Regions from separate parts of the Paracoccus sp. TD-10 genome, predicted to be linked through region 1. Evidence: riboswitches for the same ligand, from Rfam matches in the RefSeq annotation. Region 1 holds a riboswitch; the other holds the start of a gene.
The links. A riboswitch is a leader RNA that binds a small molecule or an ion and turns the genes downstream of it on or off. The one in region 1 is predicted to bind thiamine pyrophosphate.
Positions count from the first base shown of each region.

Region 2: another riboswitch for thiamine pyrophosphate. It lies ahead of ACNKFW_RS13140 (TenA family protein); the one in region 1 lies ahead of thiC (phosphomethylpyrimidine synthase ThiC).

Region 1 covers NZ_CP182418.1:274,933-282,393, reverse strand. Annotated here, with positions in the region: gene ACNKFW_RS01420 (aldehyde dehydrogenase family protein) at 1-126, opposite strand, end outside; gene ACNKFW_RS01415 (NAD(P)-dependent oxidoreductase) at 136-999, opposite strand; gene ACNKFW_RS01410 (LysR family transcriptional regulator) at 1,063-1,998, opposite strand; gene ACNKFW_RS01405 (M20 aminoacylase family protein) at 2,031-3,185, opposite strand; gene ACNKFW_RS01400 (hypothetical protein) at 3,185-3,682, opposite strand; gene ACNKFW_RS01395 (DUF3100 domain-containing protein) at 3,687-4,502, opposite strand; TPP riboswitch at 4,942-5,061, shown strand; gene thiC (phosphomethylpyrimidine synthase ThiC) at 5,141-6,946, shown strand; gene ACNKFW_RS01385 (methylglyoxal synthase) at 7,106-7,461, opposite strand, start outside.
Region 2 covers NZ_CP182419.1:439,371-446,831, forward strand. Annotated here, with positions in the region: gene hflK (FtsH protease activity modulator HflK) at 1-248, shown strand, start outside; gene hflC (protease modulator HflC) at 248-1,348, shown strand; gene ACNKFW_RS13135 (AI-2E family transporter) at 1,434-2,624, opposite strand; TPP riboswitch at 2,817-2,948, shown strand; gene ACNKFW_RS13140 (TenA family protein) at 3,014-3,655, shown strand; gene ACNKFW_RS13145 (NUDIX hydrolase) at 3,659-4,132, opposite strand; gene ACNKFW_RS13150 (TIGR02300 family protein) at 4,205-4,525, opposite strand; gene ACNKFW_RS13155 (M48 family metallopeptidase) at 4,674-5,357, shown strand; gene ACNKFW_RS13160 (GntR family transcriptional regulator) at 5,403-6,047, shown strand; gene ACNKFW_RS13165 (TRAP transporter permease) at 6,206-7,461, opposite strand, start outside.

The DNA.
Region 1 (7,461 bases):
CGCCCCCGAGCCGGGCAGGATCTCGCCGCCGATCAGGCTGCCGATGTCGGCGCCCGGAAAGATCTCGCGATAGAGCGTCAGGATCCGGTCGGCCTGTTCGGCGGCGTCGATTGTCGTCACGTTCATGTCGTTACCTCATTTCGCCCGGAAATCGCCCATGCGGGTAAAGTCGTCGTCGCCGGCATAGGGCGCATCGGCCCAAAGCTGCGCGGCCTTCTCGGTCAGCGGCAGCCGGGCGTCGCATTCCTCGGCCAGCTGCCGCGCCAGCCGCACGTCCTTTTGCATCAGCGCCATGGTAAAGCCGCTGTTGAAGGCGCCGTTCATCACCCAGGCCGGGAAATGCACCTCGCTGAGCATGGTCCGCCCGGAAGCGACGTTCAGCACCTCCAGCACCGATTGCGCGGGAATGCCCGCCGCCTCGGCCAGGCGCAGCCCCTCGGCCGTGGTCAGCATATGGGCGGCGCAAAGCAGGTTGTTGACCAGCTTGGCCACATTGCCCGCACCGCTGTCGCCGACATGGATCGCCCTGGCCGACAGCGCCTCGATGACGGGCCGGGCATCGGCCAGGTCTGCGGCGGAGCCGCCGATCATCATGGTCAGCGCGCCCTTGGCCGCGCCGGCCGGCCCGCCCGAGACGGGCGCGTCCAGGAAACCGTGCCCCATCGCCGCCAGCCGGGCCGCCAGCGCCCGCGTCACCGCGGGTTCCGAGGTCGAGGTGTCGATGACGACGACCCGAGAACGTCCCTCGAGAACCCCCGAGACCTGATCGATGACGCCCGCGACATCGCGCGCCGTCGGCAGCGAGAAGACCACGCGATCGGCGGCAAAGACCTGGGCCAGATCGCCCGCCGGCTCGACGCCTTCGGCGCGCGCCTGCGCCAGCCGTTCAGGTGACAGGTCGAATCCCAGGGTGCGGAAGCCGGCCCTGACGGCAGAGGCTGCCATGCCAAGGCCCATCGCGCCCAGGCCCACGATGCCGACGGTGGATGTTTCTGTCATGTGATCCTCTTCTGTTGATGCATGACAGTTTCCGCAACCGGGGCATCGGCGCTAGCGGTCGGATCACGAACGAGGTGTTGCCCCCAGCGGAACATCGGCAAAGCTGGCCATGCTGCGTTCCAGATGTCCGGCCAGTTGCGCCACGGATGCGGGCAGCCGCCGCCGCGCCCGCACCATCAGATGCGCCGTCGCCCCCAGAAGCGCCAGGTCGGCCAGTTCGCGCACCACCGCCGCGCCCTCGGCCAGGTCCATGGCGACCGAGGCGCGGGGCAGGAAGGCCAGCCCCAGCCCTGTGGTCACGAAGCGGCGCAGCGCGTCGATCGAGGTGGTCATCAGCTGCGGCGCCAGCGCCAGCCCGCTGTCCGAGGCGACCCGTGCCAGCAGGTCGGTGGTGCCATGCCCCCTGGGCAGCAGCGCCAGGGGATAGTCCAGGCAATCGGCCAGCCGGACCTGCGGCAGGCCGGCCAGGGCATGGCCGGGCGGCATCACCACGCAAAGCGGATGGCCGGCCGAAACGATGCTGCGCACCGATCCCGTCACCGGCGGGTTGTAGGCGATGCCGATGTCGCTTTCGCCATTGGCCAGCGCCGCGACGACCGCATCCGTCGAGCCGATCAGCAATTCGTAGCGCACATGCGGGCTGTGCGACATGAATCCGGCCAGGCCATTCCGGATGAAATCCGCCAGGAACCCCTCGCCGCAATGGATGCGGATGTTGCGCTGCTGGATGCCGCGCAGATCGGCAAGCTGTTCCTGAAGGAAGCCCGCCTCCTCGACGACGTGGCGGGCATGTTCCAGCACCAGGTTGCCGGCATCGGTCAGGCGCACGCCTTTCGAGCTGCGCTCGAACAGGGTCACGCCCAGCTGCGCCTCGATATCGGCGATCTGGCGCGACACCACCGAGGGCGCCAGCCCAAGCTGGTCGCTGGCGGCGCGGATCGAGCCATGGCGATGCACGGCCAGATAGATGCGGATGTCGCGGCGGTCGAGGGTCATCATCGCCTCACGATGAGGACCGTCCGCCTCGCGAGTCAAGGCGCGCGAAGCTCGGCCGCCGCCAGGTCCAGCCAGAAGCCGACGGCCAGCGGGATCAGCGCATCGTTGAAATCGAAGCGCGGCGAATGCAGGCCGGGATTGTCGCCGGCCTCGCGGCCCGCGCCCATCCAGAAATAGCAGCCGGGCAGCTCGTTCAGCATGAAGGCGAAATCCTCGGCCGCCATGCTGGGCGGGGCGTCGACGACCGAAAGCCCGCCCGCCGCCGCGACCTTGCGCACCAGGGCGGCGTTCTCGGGCGTGTTCAGGGTCGAGGGATAGCGCCGTTCATAGACGATCTCGGCCGTGCAGCCGAACCCTTCGGCGACCGATGCGGCCAGCTTGCGCAGCCGCGCCTCGATCAGGTCGCCGACCGCCGGATCGAACCAGCGGGTCGTGCCGCGGATGACGGCGGTTTCCGGCAGGACGTTCCAGGCATCGCCGCCATGGATCTGCGTCACCGACACGACCGCGCTGTCCAGCGGGCTGACATTGCGCGCCGCGATGGATTGCAGTGCCGACACCAGCTGCGAGGCGGCGAGCAGCGTATCCGCCCCCTCGTGCGGCATGGCGCCATGCGCCCCCTTGCCGGCAAGCCGGATCTCGAAGGTGCCGAAGGCCGCCATCATCTCGCGGTCGCGCGCAACCAGCGTGCCGAGCGGCAGGCCGGGCCAGTTGTGCAGCGCATAGACCGCATCGACCGGGCAGTCGCGGAACAGCCCGTCCTCGACCATGGCCCGCCCGCCGCCCTCGTTCTCCTCGGCGGGCTGGAAGATGAAGCGGAGCGTGCCCTCGAAAGGCGTATCGGCCAGTAGGCGGGCGGCGGCCAGCGCCACCGCCGTATGGCCGTCATGGCCGCAGGCATGCGCCCGGCCGGGATTGCCCGAGGCCCATTCGGCGCCGCTGGTCTCGGTGATCGGCAGGGCGTCGATATCGGCGCGAATGCCGATGGCGCGGTTGCCATTGCCTTTGGTCAGGCTGCCGACCACCCCGGTCCGGCCGATGCCGCGCCGGACCTCATAGCCGAAACCGGCAAGCTGCCCGGCGATGAAGCCGGCGGTCTCGTGTTCCTGGAACCCCAGTTCGGGATTGCGGTGCAACTGCCTGCGCCAATCGATCGCATCGGCCACCACCTGTGCCGGCAGGTCGCGCATCAGAAGAACCTCAGCGCCAGGTCGGCGATCACCACCGAGCCCAGATAGGTGCCCAGCATGACGCAGATGGCGACGATGACGATCTTCCAGCCCGAGCGCCTGGCGATGTCGAACTCCTTGGCCGACAGCGCAAGACCGCCATAGGCCAGGGCCGGCGTGGCCAGCGACAGGAAGTTGATCTTGTCGGCCTGTTGCACCACCCAGCCCGAACCGGGAACGCCGGGGATCGTGGCGACGATGGCGATCAGCGACACCCAGGCGACGGCCGGCAGGTAAAACGGCACGAACCGGGCCAGCATCAGCCCGACGACCGAGCAGAGATACAGGAAGCCCATCCCCGGCAGGGCTTCGAGCGCGCCGATGCCGGTCGAGACATAGTTCGAGATCGTGCCGATGACGCAGGCGATCAGCAGCAGGATCGCGGTTTCGCCGATGCGAATCCGGCGCTCGTCCAGTTCCTCATTGCCCAGGGGCAGGTTGTCAGCGGTCTTGCTCATGATCTCATCCCTGGTTGTAAAGCTCGGGCCGGGCCTTGCGGAACAGCCATTCGGTCAGCGGCAGGGCGACGAACATGCCGACATAAAGCCCGGTGGCATAGGTCAGCACGTTCGAGGCACCCGCCAGGCCAAGGATCAGATCCTTCTGCTCGGGAACGACATTGACGAGGGCGCCCGTGCAGGCCGCCAGCATGGATCCCGACCCGACGCCGCAGGACATGGCCAGGGCGCGGACGTCGAAAAGGCCAAGCGCATGGATCAAGGGCGGCATGATGGCGAAGACGAAGGTGCCGATGAGCGTGCCGGTGGCATAGACGCCCATGACGCCCGCGCCTTCGGGACTGTCGAGGCCGTATTTCTCGGCGATCAGGGCCAGGTTCGGCTCTCGGTCGATGGAATAGACCGCGCCAATGGTCTCGCGTCCCATCCGCAGCAGGAAGACGGCGACGGGAAAGGCGATGGCGATGGTGCCGAGGTTGCCGATCTCTTGCAGGATCAGGGCGGGGCCGGCGTCGATGATGGCCTGGATCTGGGGGCCGACCGTCGTGCCGAACTTGGCGACGAAGGGGGTGATCGCGATGGTGATCATGCCGCCGGCGAATTTCTGCACGCCGGGCGTCAGCAACCGCCTCGTCGCGCGGGTGATGTTCGGATTCAGCACGATGCCCATGGCAAAGGCATAAAGCATCGGCAGCAGGATGATGGCAGCGATGCCGATGGGCAGCCTCAGGACGCCGATCGCCTCGGCGATGCAGACGATGATAAGCACCAGGCCGTGCAACGCCCAGGTTCCAGGGCTGAAGGCAGGGGTTTCCCGCATGGGATTTCCTCTCTGTTGTGGCGGTTTTTGTCGGACTATGAAATCTTCGTGAAGGATCGACCAGCCCGCGAACTGGAACATCGCGTTGCCCGGACAGCAACGACATGCAGCGGGCCGCGGCGTTCCGAGCAGATCGAGCGGTCGGAAGCGCCGCCCGTTTCAGCACGCCCCCGCAGGGCGAATGCCGCGGCTGCGACGGCCTTCAACCGGTGCGCCCGGTCGCCGGGAGCGTGGCGAGGCGCCGGCTTCCCGGACCCTGCCGCCTGGCCCGCCCTGGCCCGCTGCCCCAAAGGCATCAGGCCGTGATCGCCGGCGAAATTCGCCGCCGGGACCGGCGGGGCGAGGCCGTTGCCGGCGCGGCCCGCCCGCGGGCGCGGCGGCGCGTAAAGGAAACGCCCGCTCTGGTTATTGACATCCCCGGCCCCGCTTCGCATGCTGCGCATCTCACCAGGGGTGTCCCGACAAGGGGCTGAGATACTGCTGGGCCGCGAGGCAGCGCAGGGACCCTATGAACCTGATCCAGTTCATGCTGGCGTAGGGACGGTGCGGATGCCTTGCCGGTCGTTGCGACCAATGGGGCATCCTTTTCCTTCCCGTCAGTGCTGGGTCTCCAATGCTGCGACGCGAGGAGCCTCGACATGACATCCAAAGAAACCCTGACGGTCACGACCGGACCGCTGCCCGCCTCGACCAAGGTGTTCAAGCCCGGCGTGCTTCATCCCGACATTCGCGTGCCCATGCGCGAGATCGCCTTGCATCCAAGTGCCGCGGAACCGCCGGTGACGGTCTATGATTCCTCGGGGCCCTATACCGATCCCGCCGCCGAGATCGCCATCGAACGGGGCCTGCCGCGCCTGCGGGACGGTTGGATCGCGGCGCGTGGCGATGTCGAGGCCTATCAGGGCCGGCATGTGAAGCCCGAGGATAACGGCTTCGTCGCCGGCGACCGGCTGACGCCGGAATTTCCCGTCCGGCACCGGCCCTTGCGGGCGCGGGACGGGAGCGCCGTCACCCAGCTGGCCTATGCCCGCGCGGGCATCGTCACGCCGGAAATGGAGTTCGTCGCCATCCGCGAAAACCTGGGCCGCAAGGCCGCGAAAGAGGCGCTGGCCCGCGACGGGCAGGATTTCGGCGCCGCGATCCCCGATTTCGTCACGCCCGAGTTCGTGCGCGACGAGGTGGCGCGCGGGCGGGCGGTCATCCCGGCCAATATCAACCACCCCGAGGCCGAGCCGATGATCATCGGCCGCAATTTCCTGGTCAAGATCAACGCCAATATCGGCAATTCCGCCGTCACCTCGTCCATGGCCGAGGAGGTGGACAAGATGGTCTGGGCGACGCGCTGGGGCGCGGACACGGTGATGGACCTGTCCACGGGCCGCAACATCCACAACATCCGCGAATGGATCATCCGCAATTCGCCCGTGCCCATCGGCACCGTGCCGATCTATCAGGCGCTGGAAAAGGTCGGCGGCGTGGCCGAAGACCTGACATGGGAAGTCTTTCGCGACACGCTGATCGAGCAGGCCGAACAGGGCGTCGATTATTTCACCATCCATGCCGGGGTGCGGCTGCGCCACATCCCGCTGACGGTGGACCGCGTCACCGGGATCGTGTCGCGCGGCGGCTCGATCATGGCGAAATGGTGCCTGCATCATCACCGCGAAAGCTTCCTCTACGAGCATTTCGAGGAGATCTGCGACATCATGCGCGCCTATGACGTCAGCTTCAGCCTTGGCGACGGGCTGCGGCCCGGCTCCATCGCCGATGCCAACGATGCGGCGCAATTCGCCGAACTGGAAACCCTGGGCGAGCTGACGAAGATCGCCTGGGCCAGAGATTGCCAGGTGATCATCGAGGGCCCAGGCCATGTGCCCATGCACAAGATCAAGGAGAACATGGACAAGCAGCTGGAGATCTGCGGCGAGGCGCCGTTCTACACCCTCGGGCCGCTGACCACCGACATCGCGCCGGGTTACGACCACATCACCAGCGGCATCGGCGCGGCGATGATCGGCTGGTTCGGCACGGCGATGCTGTGCTATGTCACGCCCAAGGAACATCTGGGCCTGCCCGACCGCGATGACGTGAAGACCGGCGTCATCACCTACAAGATCGCCGCCCATGCCGCCGACCTGGCCAAGGGCCATCCGGCGGCGAAGATCCGCGACGACGCCCTGTCGCGCGCCCGGTTCGAGTTCCGCTGGGAAGACCAGTTCCACCTCTCGCTCGACCCCGAGACGGCGCGGGCCTTCCACGACGAGACCATGCCGAAGGAGGCGCACAAGCTCGCGCATTTCTGCTCGATGTGCGGGCCGAAATTCTGCTCGATGCGGATTTCCCACGACATCCGCGCCGAGGCGCAAAAGGAGGGCATGGCCGCCATGGCACAGAAATACCGCGAGGGGGGCGACCTCTACATGCCCGTGCGCGAGGGGGTCTGACCTGCCCTTGGGCAGGATGATGGAGGGGGAGGGCCGCCGGCGGCGGCCCCCGTCGAGGAAACTGGTCGCTTGGACCGCTTCCCGAGCCCGTGGCACCGCACCCCGTCGGGCGGCAGAGATCGCCCGGCGGAAACGCCGCGCCCGGGATCGGATCAGCGGCTATTCCGCTGCAAGCGCCGCCAGGACGGCATCCGCGCTTTTGCTGTTCACGGCAAGACGCACGTCGTAGAGGATCGCCAGCCGCAGCAGCGACTTCACGTCAACGTCATGGGGCAGGGCCGACAGCGGATCGATGAAGAAGATCAGGTTCTTCAGCCGCCCTTCGGAGATCATCGCCCCAAGCTGCGCGTCGCCGCCCAGCGGTCCGCTGAGCAGTCGGCCCACTTCGAGCCCGGTCGCGGCATGGATCCGCGCCCCGGTGGTACCGGTAGCGATCAGCGACAGGGGACGAAGCCGGTCGATCCGGTTCTCGACCCAGGCGATCAGGTCGTCCTTCTTGCCGTCATGCGCGACCA
Region 2 (7,461 bases), on a different replicon from region 1:
AGGCGGTGAACAACGCCGAGGGCGAGGCGGCGCGCTTCAATTCGGTCTATGACGAATATGTCAAGGCGCCGGAGGTCACGCGCCGCCGGATGTATCTGGAAACCATGGAAAAGGTTCTGGGCGGGGTGAACAAGGTCATCCTGGACGGCGAGGCCGGGCAGGGCGTGGTGCCCTATCTGCCGCTGGATCAGCTGCGCAGCGGGGCCTCGGGCTCCGGCAACACCAATACCGGCGGGGGGAACCAGTGATGAACCGTGCAATCTCGCTTCTGGCGCTGCCCTTCCTGGTCGTGGTCGCGGTCCTGGTGATCTCGGCGCTCTATATCGTCGACGTGCGCGAAAAGGCCCTTGTCCTGCGCTTCGGCGAGGTGGTCGAGGTGCGCGAGGAACCGGGCCTGGGCATCAAGGTGCCCTTCCTGGACAACGTGGTGAAATACGATGCCCGCATCCTCGGTCTGCCGACCCCGCCGATGGAGGTCACGCCGCTGGACGACCGCCGCCTGGTGGTCGATGCCTTCGCGCGCTGGCAGATCACCGACGTGGTGCAGTTCCGCCGCGCCGTGGGCGCCGGCGGCATCGAATTCGCGCAGCGCCGGCTGGAGCCGATCGTGACCAACGCGATCCGGCAGGTGCTGGGCTCGGTACCCTCGACCACGGTGCTGTCGGACGACCGCACGCCGCTGATGAACCGCATCCGCGACCTGGCGCGTGACGACGCCCGCGACCTGGGCATCCGGGTCATCGACGTGCGCCTGACCCGGACCGACCTGCCCGAGCAGAACCTGACCGCGACCTATGCCCGGATGCGGGCCGAACGCGAGCGCGAGGCCGCCGACGAGATCGCCCGCGGTGGCGAGGCCGCGCAGCGCGTCCGCGCCGCTGCCGACCGCACCGTGGTCGAGCTGACCTCCGAGGCGCGCAAGCGTGCCGAGGTGGTGCGCGGCGAGGCCGATGCCCGCCGCAACGCCATCTATGCCGAGGCTTTCGGCCGCGATCCCGAGTTCTTTGCCTTCACCCGCTCGATGACCTCCTATGAGCGGGCGCTGAAGGGCGAGAACAGCTCGCTGGTGATCCAGCCGCAGGGCGAGTTCTTCGACTACCTGCGCAATGACGGCGCGGACCGGGCCAATCCGGTGCCGGTGCCCCGGCCGGCCTCCACCCCTGCCGCATCGGACGAGACCGAGACCCAGGGCGCGCTGGCACCGGGCGAGGCGGTCGCCCCGACCGAGACCAATCGCGAGGGCGAACCGCTGGGCGCCGGCGCCGGCGTGACGCTGACGCCGCTGCCGGAATCGCTGGCCAGCCCGCCGCAGGAAGAGCCGGTGGTGCCGCCGGCCTCGGCCGACTGATCCGCGTAACGAACGGCACAAAAGGAAAGGCGGGACGCATCCACGTCCCGCCTTTTTCATGTCCCGCCTTTCATTCAGGCGCCGGTCACTCCAGCCCGATGAGCTTGCTGTCCTGGCGCTGTTCCTCTTCGGAAAGTTCGCGCTGCCATTCCCGCCAGATCGAGACCAGCAGCGCCATCAGCACCGGGCCGACGAACAGCCCGACGATGCCCATGGTCTTGACCCCGCCGATCAGGCCGAAAAACGTGGGCAGGAACGGCAGCTTGACCGGGCCGCCGACCAGGACCGGGCGGATGGTCTTGTCCACCACGAACAGCTCGCAGGTGCCCCAGATGAACAGCGCCGCCCCCTCGACGGGCGAGCCGCTGGCCACCAGATAGGCCGAGACCAGGGTGAAGGACAGCGGCGCCCCGCCGGGGATCAGCGCCATGAAGCCGGTGATGACCCCGAAGGTCACCGGCGAGGGCACGCCGGCCAGCCAATAGGCGACGCCCAGGATCACCCCCTCGCCGATGGCGATCAGCGTCATGCCGGTCACGGTCGAGCTGATGGTGGCCGGCACGACGCGGGACAGCCGGCTCCAGCGGTCGGGCAGGATGCGGCGGCCGACCTGGTCGATCTGCGCCACGATCTTGTCGCCGTCGCGATACAGCACGAACAGCGTGATCAGCATGAACAGCAGGGTCAGCGCCAGGTGAAAGGCCAGCGTTCCCGCCGTCACCGCGCCGCGATAGATCGCGCCGATATTCGAGCCGCTGACCAGCTGCACGATCTCGCTGATGCCGCCGGGTCGGCCGATATAGGTCTGCCAGTTCTCGTCCAGCCAGTCGCCGACCTGCGGCAGTTCGACCATCCAGCCCGGCGTCGGCGCGCCCGAGCTGTTGATCAGGATGGCCCAGTTGATCCAGTCGCGCAGTTCGCGGAAGGCATAGATCAGTGCCATGGCGATGGGGATCAGCAGGAAGCAGACCAACACCAGCACCAGCAGCGTCGCCGCGCCGGTGCGGCCCAGGTTCAGCTGATGGGCCGCGCGTTCGCGCAGGGGCCAGCTGGCCAGCGCGATCACCATGGCCGCCAGCACCGGCACCAGGAAGCCGTGGAAGAAATAGATCGAGGCCGCCACGATGGCCAGCAGCAGCCAGCGCGCGGCCGAGATATTGGTCAGCAGGGGAGGCCGGTGCAGCCGCAGCCCGACCTGTTTCGGGCTCTGCCGCGGTGCGGCGGGATCGTTCAGCTCTGTCGCGGTCGTGGGTTTCGGCATTTCGCCTGTCGTCATGGTCCCGATCCTGGCAGGGGACGGGGTAGTGCCCGCCCTGCCGTAACGAGATAACATCTGGCCCCCGGCTGCAAGCTGGAATGCCGCCTCGGGCCCGGCCAGCCACGCATTTCGCGGCTCACGATTCTGTGGGCGGAACGATGCCCGCCGCGCCCTGCGGGAGGTGACAGCCGCCGCCCTCCGCGCTAGTCTGGCGCCACCAAGGGGAGCCCCGGCAAGGGGCTGAGAAACCGCTGGCCTTACGCAACCTGGCGACGGGCGGCGCGGTGACCCTTCGAACCTGACCCGGATCATGCCGGCGGAGGAATGGGAATGATCGACCTGCCTTTTGCCGGCCTTAACCGCAAGGCCGCCCGCAGCGACGGCCTTGCCCCAGCCATGAGGGCATGATGACCGAAAGCTTCTTCGAAACCCTGCGCCGGGAATGTGCGACGGAATGGTCCGCCGCCGTCGGCCACCGCTTCGTGCGCGAACTGTGCGACGGCAGCATCGCGGATGCGGTGATGGCGCGCTACCTGGTGCAGGACCACCGTTTCCTCGACGCCTTCCTGACGCTTCTGGGCGCGGCCATCGCCTCGGCCGACCGCTTCGAATCGCGGCTGCGCTTCGGGCGCTTCGCCGGCATGGTCTCGGGCGAGGAGAACGACTATTTCCTGCGCGCCTTCGCCGCGCTCGGCGTGGGCGAGGCGGACCGTGCCGCCATTCCCGACAGCGCGCCCATGGCGGGATTCCAGGCGCTGATGCGCGAGGCGGCGGCGACGCGTGCCTATCCCGCCGTGCTGGCGGTGCTGAACGTGGCCGAGGGGCTTTATCTCGACTGGGCCATGCGCGCGCCCAAGCCGCTGCCCGAGAATTTCGTCCACGCCGATTGGATCACGCTGCATGACAACCCGTTCTTTCGCGATTTCGTGGGCTTCCTGCGGGATGAGTTCGACCGCGCCGGACCCGAGGCCGCAGAGCAGGCGCGGGATTTCTTCCGCCGCGCGGTCACGCTGGAACTGGCATTTTTCGACGATGCCTATGCAGTTTAGCCGTCAGTCCTCGATGATTTCGATGTCGGGCGGGCTGCCGGGCGGCCCGCTTGCGCGATAGTCCAGCACGATGCGCGCAAGTCCGGCCGGGGCCAGCCGCTCGGATGTGTGGCGCATCTCGTCAAGGCTCCACCAGCGAAATTCGCGGATGGTGCCGGCCTCGGGGGCGTCCTGGACCGCCGGGGTGAAAGCGGCGGTCTCGATCAGGAAATAATCCTCGGCTTGCCGCCAGCGCCGCTGGTGCAGCGTCATCGCCACGCGGCGGCGCCAGACCAGCGGGCCCAGGGCGGGCAGGGCGAACCCCAGTTCCTCGGCCAGTTCGCGGCGCAGGGTCTGTTCCGGCGTCTCGCCCGGTTCCGCGCCGCCGCCGGGGGTGATCCACCAGTCGCCGCCACCGTAATCGACCCGCATCAGCAACACCCGGTCCTGCGGGGTCAGCAGGATGGCGCGCATGGCCTGTCTGTCGATGGTCCGCATCGTCCTTGCCATGAAAAAAAGGCCCCGGCGGCGCGGTCGCGCTCCGGGGCCTGGGTTGGTCAGGAAAGGGGGTTATTCGTCGTCATTGTCCGGCACGTCGGCGATGTCGTCCAGCGACATGTCGCCGTCATCGTCATCGTCCAGCAGATCGTCGTCCAGATCGCCGGTATCGGCGTCATCGTCCAGATCCTCGTCATCGGCCAGATCTGTCTGGTCCGTGTCACGCGAAGCGGTCTTTTCCGAGATCAGCGAGCGCGAGCGGCCGTTGGTCAGGCTTTCCACGGTAAATTCCGCGCCGCAGGCCGGGCAGGTCATCGGATCGTTCATCAGGTCGTAAAAGCGCGTCGCGCAATGGGGGCAAAGGCGTTTCGTGCCCCATTCCTCTTTGGGCATGGTGTTCTCTTTCTGCCGCGTTCAGCTAAATCCGCTGTCCCCTGCCACAGCCGGGGCAGGCTGTCAAAGCCTTTTCCCCCTTGCGGGCGGCCGGTGGTGCGGGGGAAAGATGGGCAGAGGCACGGCCCTTCGCAAGATGGGGGAACGGATGGACAGGATTCTGGTCGGTGGCGACATCCCGGTGACGCTGCGGCGCTCGGCCAGGGCGCGGCGCATGACCCTGCGCGTGGTGCGCGCGGGGGGCGAGGTGGTGCTGACCCTGCCCAGCCGCGCCAGCCTGTCGGACGGCCGCGCCTTTGCCGAATCGCGGACCGAATGGCTGCGCCAGACCCGCGCCGGGATGCGGCCGCTTTGCGCCGTGGAACATGGCGCCCTGCTGCCGGTCGAGGGGCGCCCGCGCCGGATCGTGCCCCATGACGGGCGCCGGGTCGAGCTGTCGGACGCGCTGTTGCTCGTGCCGCAGCGTCGCCCCGCGGGCCTGCTGGTCGAGGTCTGGCTGAAGCAGCTGGCCCAGGCGCGGCTGATCGCGGCCTGCGACCGCCATGCCGCGGCCCTGGGGCGCGGCTTCCGGGCGCTGGCGCTGCGCGATACGCGCTCGCGCTGGGGCAGCTGTACCCATGACGGGCGGCTGATGTTTTCCTGGCGGCTGGCCATGGCGCCGCCCGAGGTGCTGGACTATGTCGCCGCGCATGAGGTGGCCCATCTGCTGCACATGGACCATTCGCCCGCCTTCTGGGCCGCGACCGGCCGGCTGATGCCCGATTATGCGCGCCATCGCGACTGGCTGCGCCGGCACGGGCATGAACTGCTGGCATGGCGCTTTCGTCCCTGATCGGGGCGGCTTGACGGCGCCCGGATTTGTGATCACAGATGGCGCATGACAGCTTCGCGAACCTCGGAAAGTTCGGCCCATGAGCGGCTTTATCGCAACCTGCGCCAGCGCATCATGCTGGGCGAATTGCCGCCCGGCCTGCCGCTGACCCTGCGCGGCATCGCCGCCGAGCATCGCGTCTCGATGACCCCGGCGCGCGAGGCGGTGCGGCGGCTGGTGGCCGAGGGGGCGCTGTCGCTGTCCTCCTCGGGGCGGATCGCGACGCCGGAACTGTCGGTTGAGCGGATCGAGGAGCTTGCCGCGCTGCGCGGGCTGATCGAGCCGGAGCTGGCCGCCCGCGCCCTGCCGCGCGCCCACCAGGCCCTGATCGAGCGCATGGCCGTCATCAACGCCGCCATCGGCGAGGCGGCCGAGCGTCACGATGCCGTGGGCTATATCCGCACCAACCTGGAGTTCCACCGCCTGCTTTACCTGCGCGCCCAGGCCCCGGCGATGCTGGCCATCGTCGAGACGGTCTGGCTGCAGCTCGGCCCGACCATGCGGGCGCTTTACGGCCGGATGAAGCGCAATGAGCCGCCGCGCCATCACCGCATGATCCTGGCCTCGCTGCGGGCCGGGGACGAGCCGGGGCTGCGGCTTGCCGTCCGTGCGGATGTGACGCACGGGTTGCGTCATCTGGGATCGACCTAGGCTCGGCGTGCTTGTCAGCAGGCGCCGCAAGGCGCCCGCTGGAAATGCCCTGCCTGATCTGGGGACAGCGGCGCGGCGGCGACCAGGACCGGCAGACCGTCCATGCCGGCCCTGGTGCCTTGCGGCGGATCGGGGTGCCCCGCGGCCTATTGCGCCGCTTACCCGGCCGGTTCCGGGGTGGGGCCGGAGCGCCCGGCGAGATACTGCCGCAGCAGCACCATGCCGAGGATCGCGGCGCCGATGGCGGTGGAAACGATTTCGGGTGCGATCATCATCAGTGCCGCGGCGGGCAGCAGCATCCGCTCGACCAGCAGCAAGGGCCCCAGCATCCAGTTGGTGATCGCGGCCGACAACGCGATGATGCCCAGCACGGCGCCCGAAAAGGCCAGCAGGAAATCGGGCAGGGTGAAGGATTGCGTGACCAGCAAGAGCGAGGGCGAGAAGACGAAGACGAAAGGCACCATCGCCTTGCCCATGGACAGCCGGAAGGCGGTGTTGCCGGCCTTGAAGCCGTTGGCCCCGGCGATCCCGGCCCCGGCATAGGCGGCCAGTGCCACCGGCGGGGTCACGTCGGCCAGCACGCCGAAATAGAACACGAAGAAATGCGCCACCAGCGGCTCGATATTCATCATGCCCAGCACCGGCGCGGCGACGGCGACCATGATGATGTAATTCGCCGTCGTCGGCACGCCGCAGCCCATCAGCACGCAGACCACCGCGGTCATCAGCAGCGTGAACAGCAGCGTCAGCGTCTGGATGCTGAGCAGCTCGAAGGGCAGCACCGCCAGCAGGCCATGGAAGGAGGTGGCCCAGTCCTGCGCCACGCTGGTGACCATGAAGGCGATCTTGAAGCCGACGCCGGTCAGGGTCACGACGCCGATCACCACCCCGACCAGCGCCGCGGCCGCGGTCACGGCCAGCGATTGCCGGGCGCCGGCGACGAAGCCCTCATAGATGCCGGCGGCGGTTTCCTTGACGCCCTCGATGGCGCCCGACGCCATCACCCGCTGGATCAGATAAACCGCCATGCAGGCGGTGATGGCCCAGAAGGCCGACAGGAAGGGCGTGCGGCCCGACATCAGCATCCAGACCAGCAGGACCAGCGGAAAGACCGACAGCCAGCCCTCGCGCAGCACCTTGCCGGCCTTGGGCAGCTCCTCGGCGCGCAGGCCGCGGATGCCCAGCCGCTTGGCTTCCAGGTGGACCTGGACCAGCACGCCGAAGAAATGCATGAAGGCGGGCACCACGGCGGCGATCAGGATGGTGCGCAGGGGGATGCCCAGGTATTCGACCATCAGGAAGGCGACGGCGCCCATCACCGGCGGCGTGATCTGCCCGCCGGTCGAGGAGGCGGCCTCGACCGCGGCGGCGAAATGGCGCTTGAAGCCGATCTTGATCATCGCCGGGATGGTCA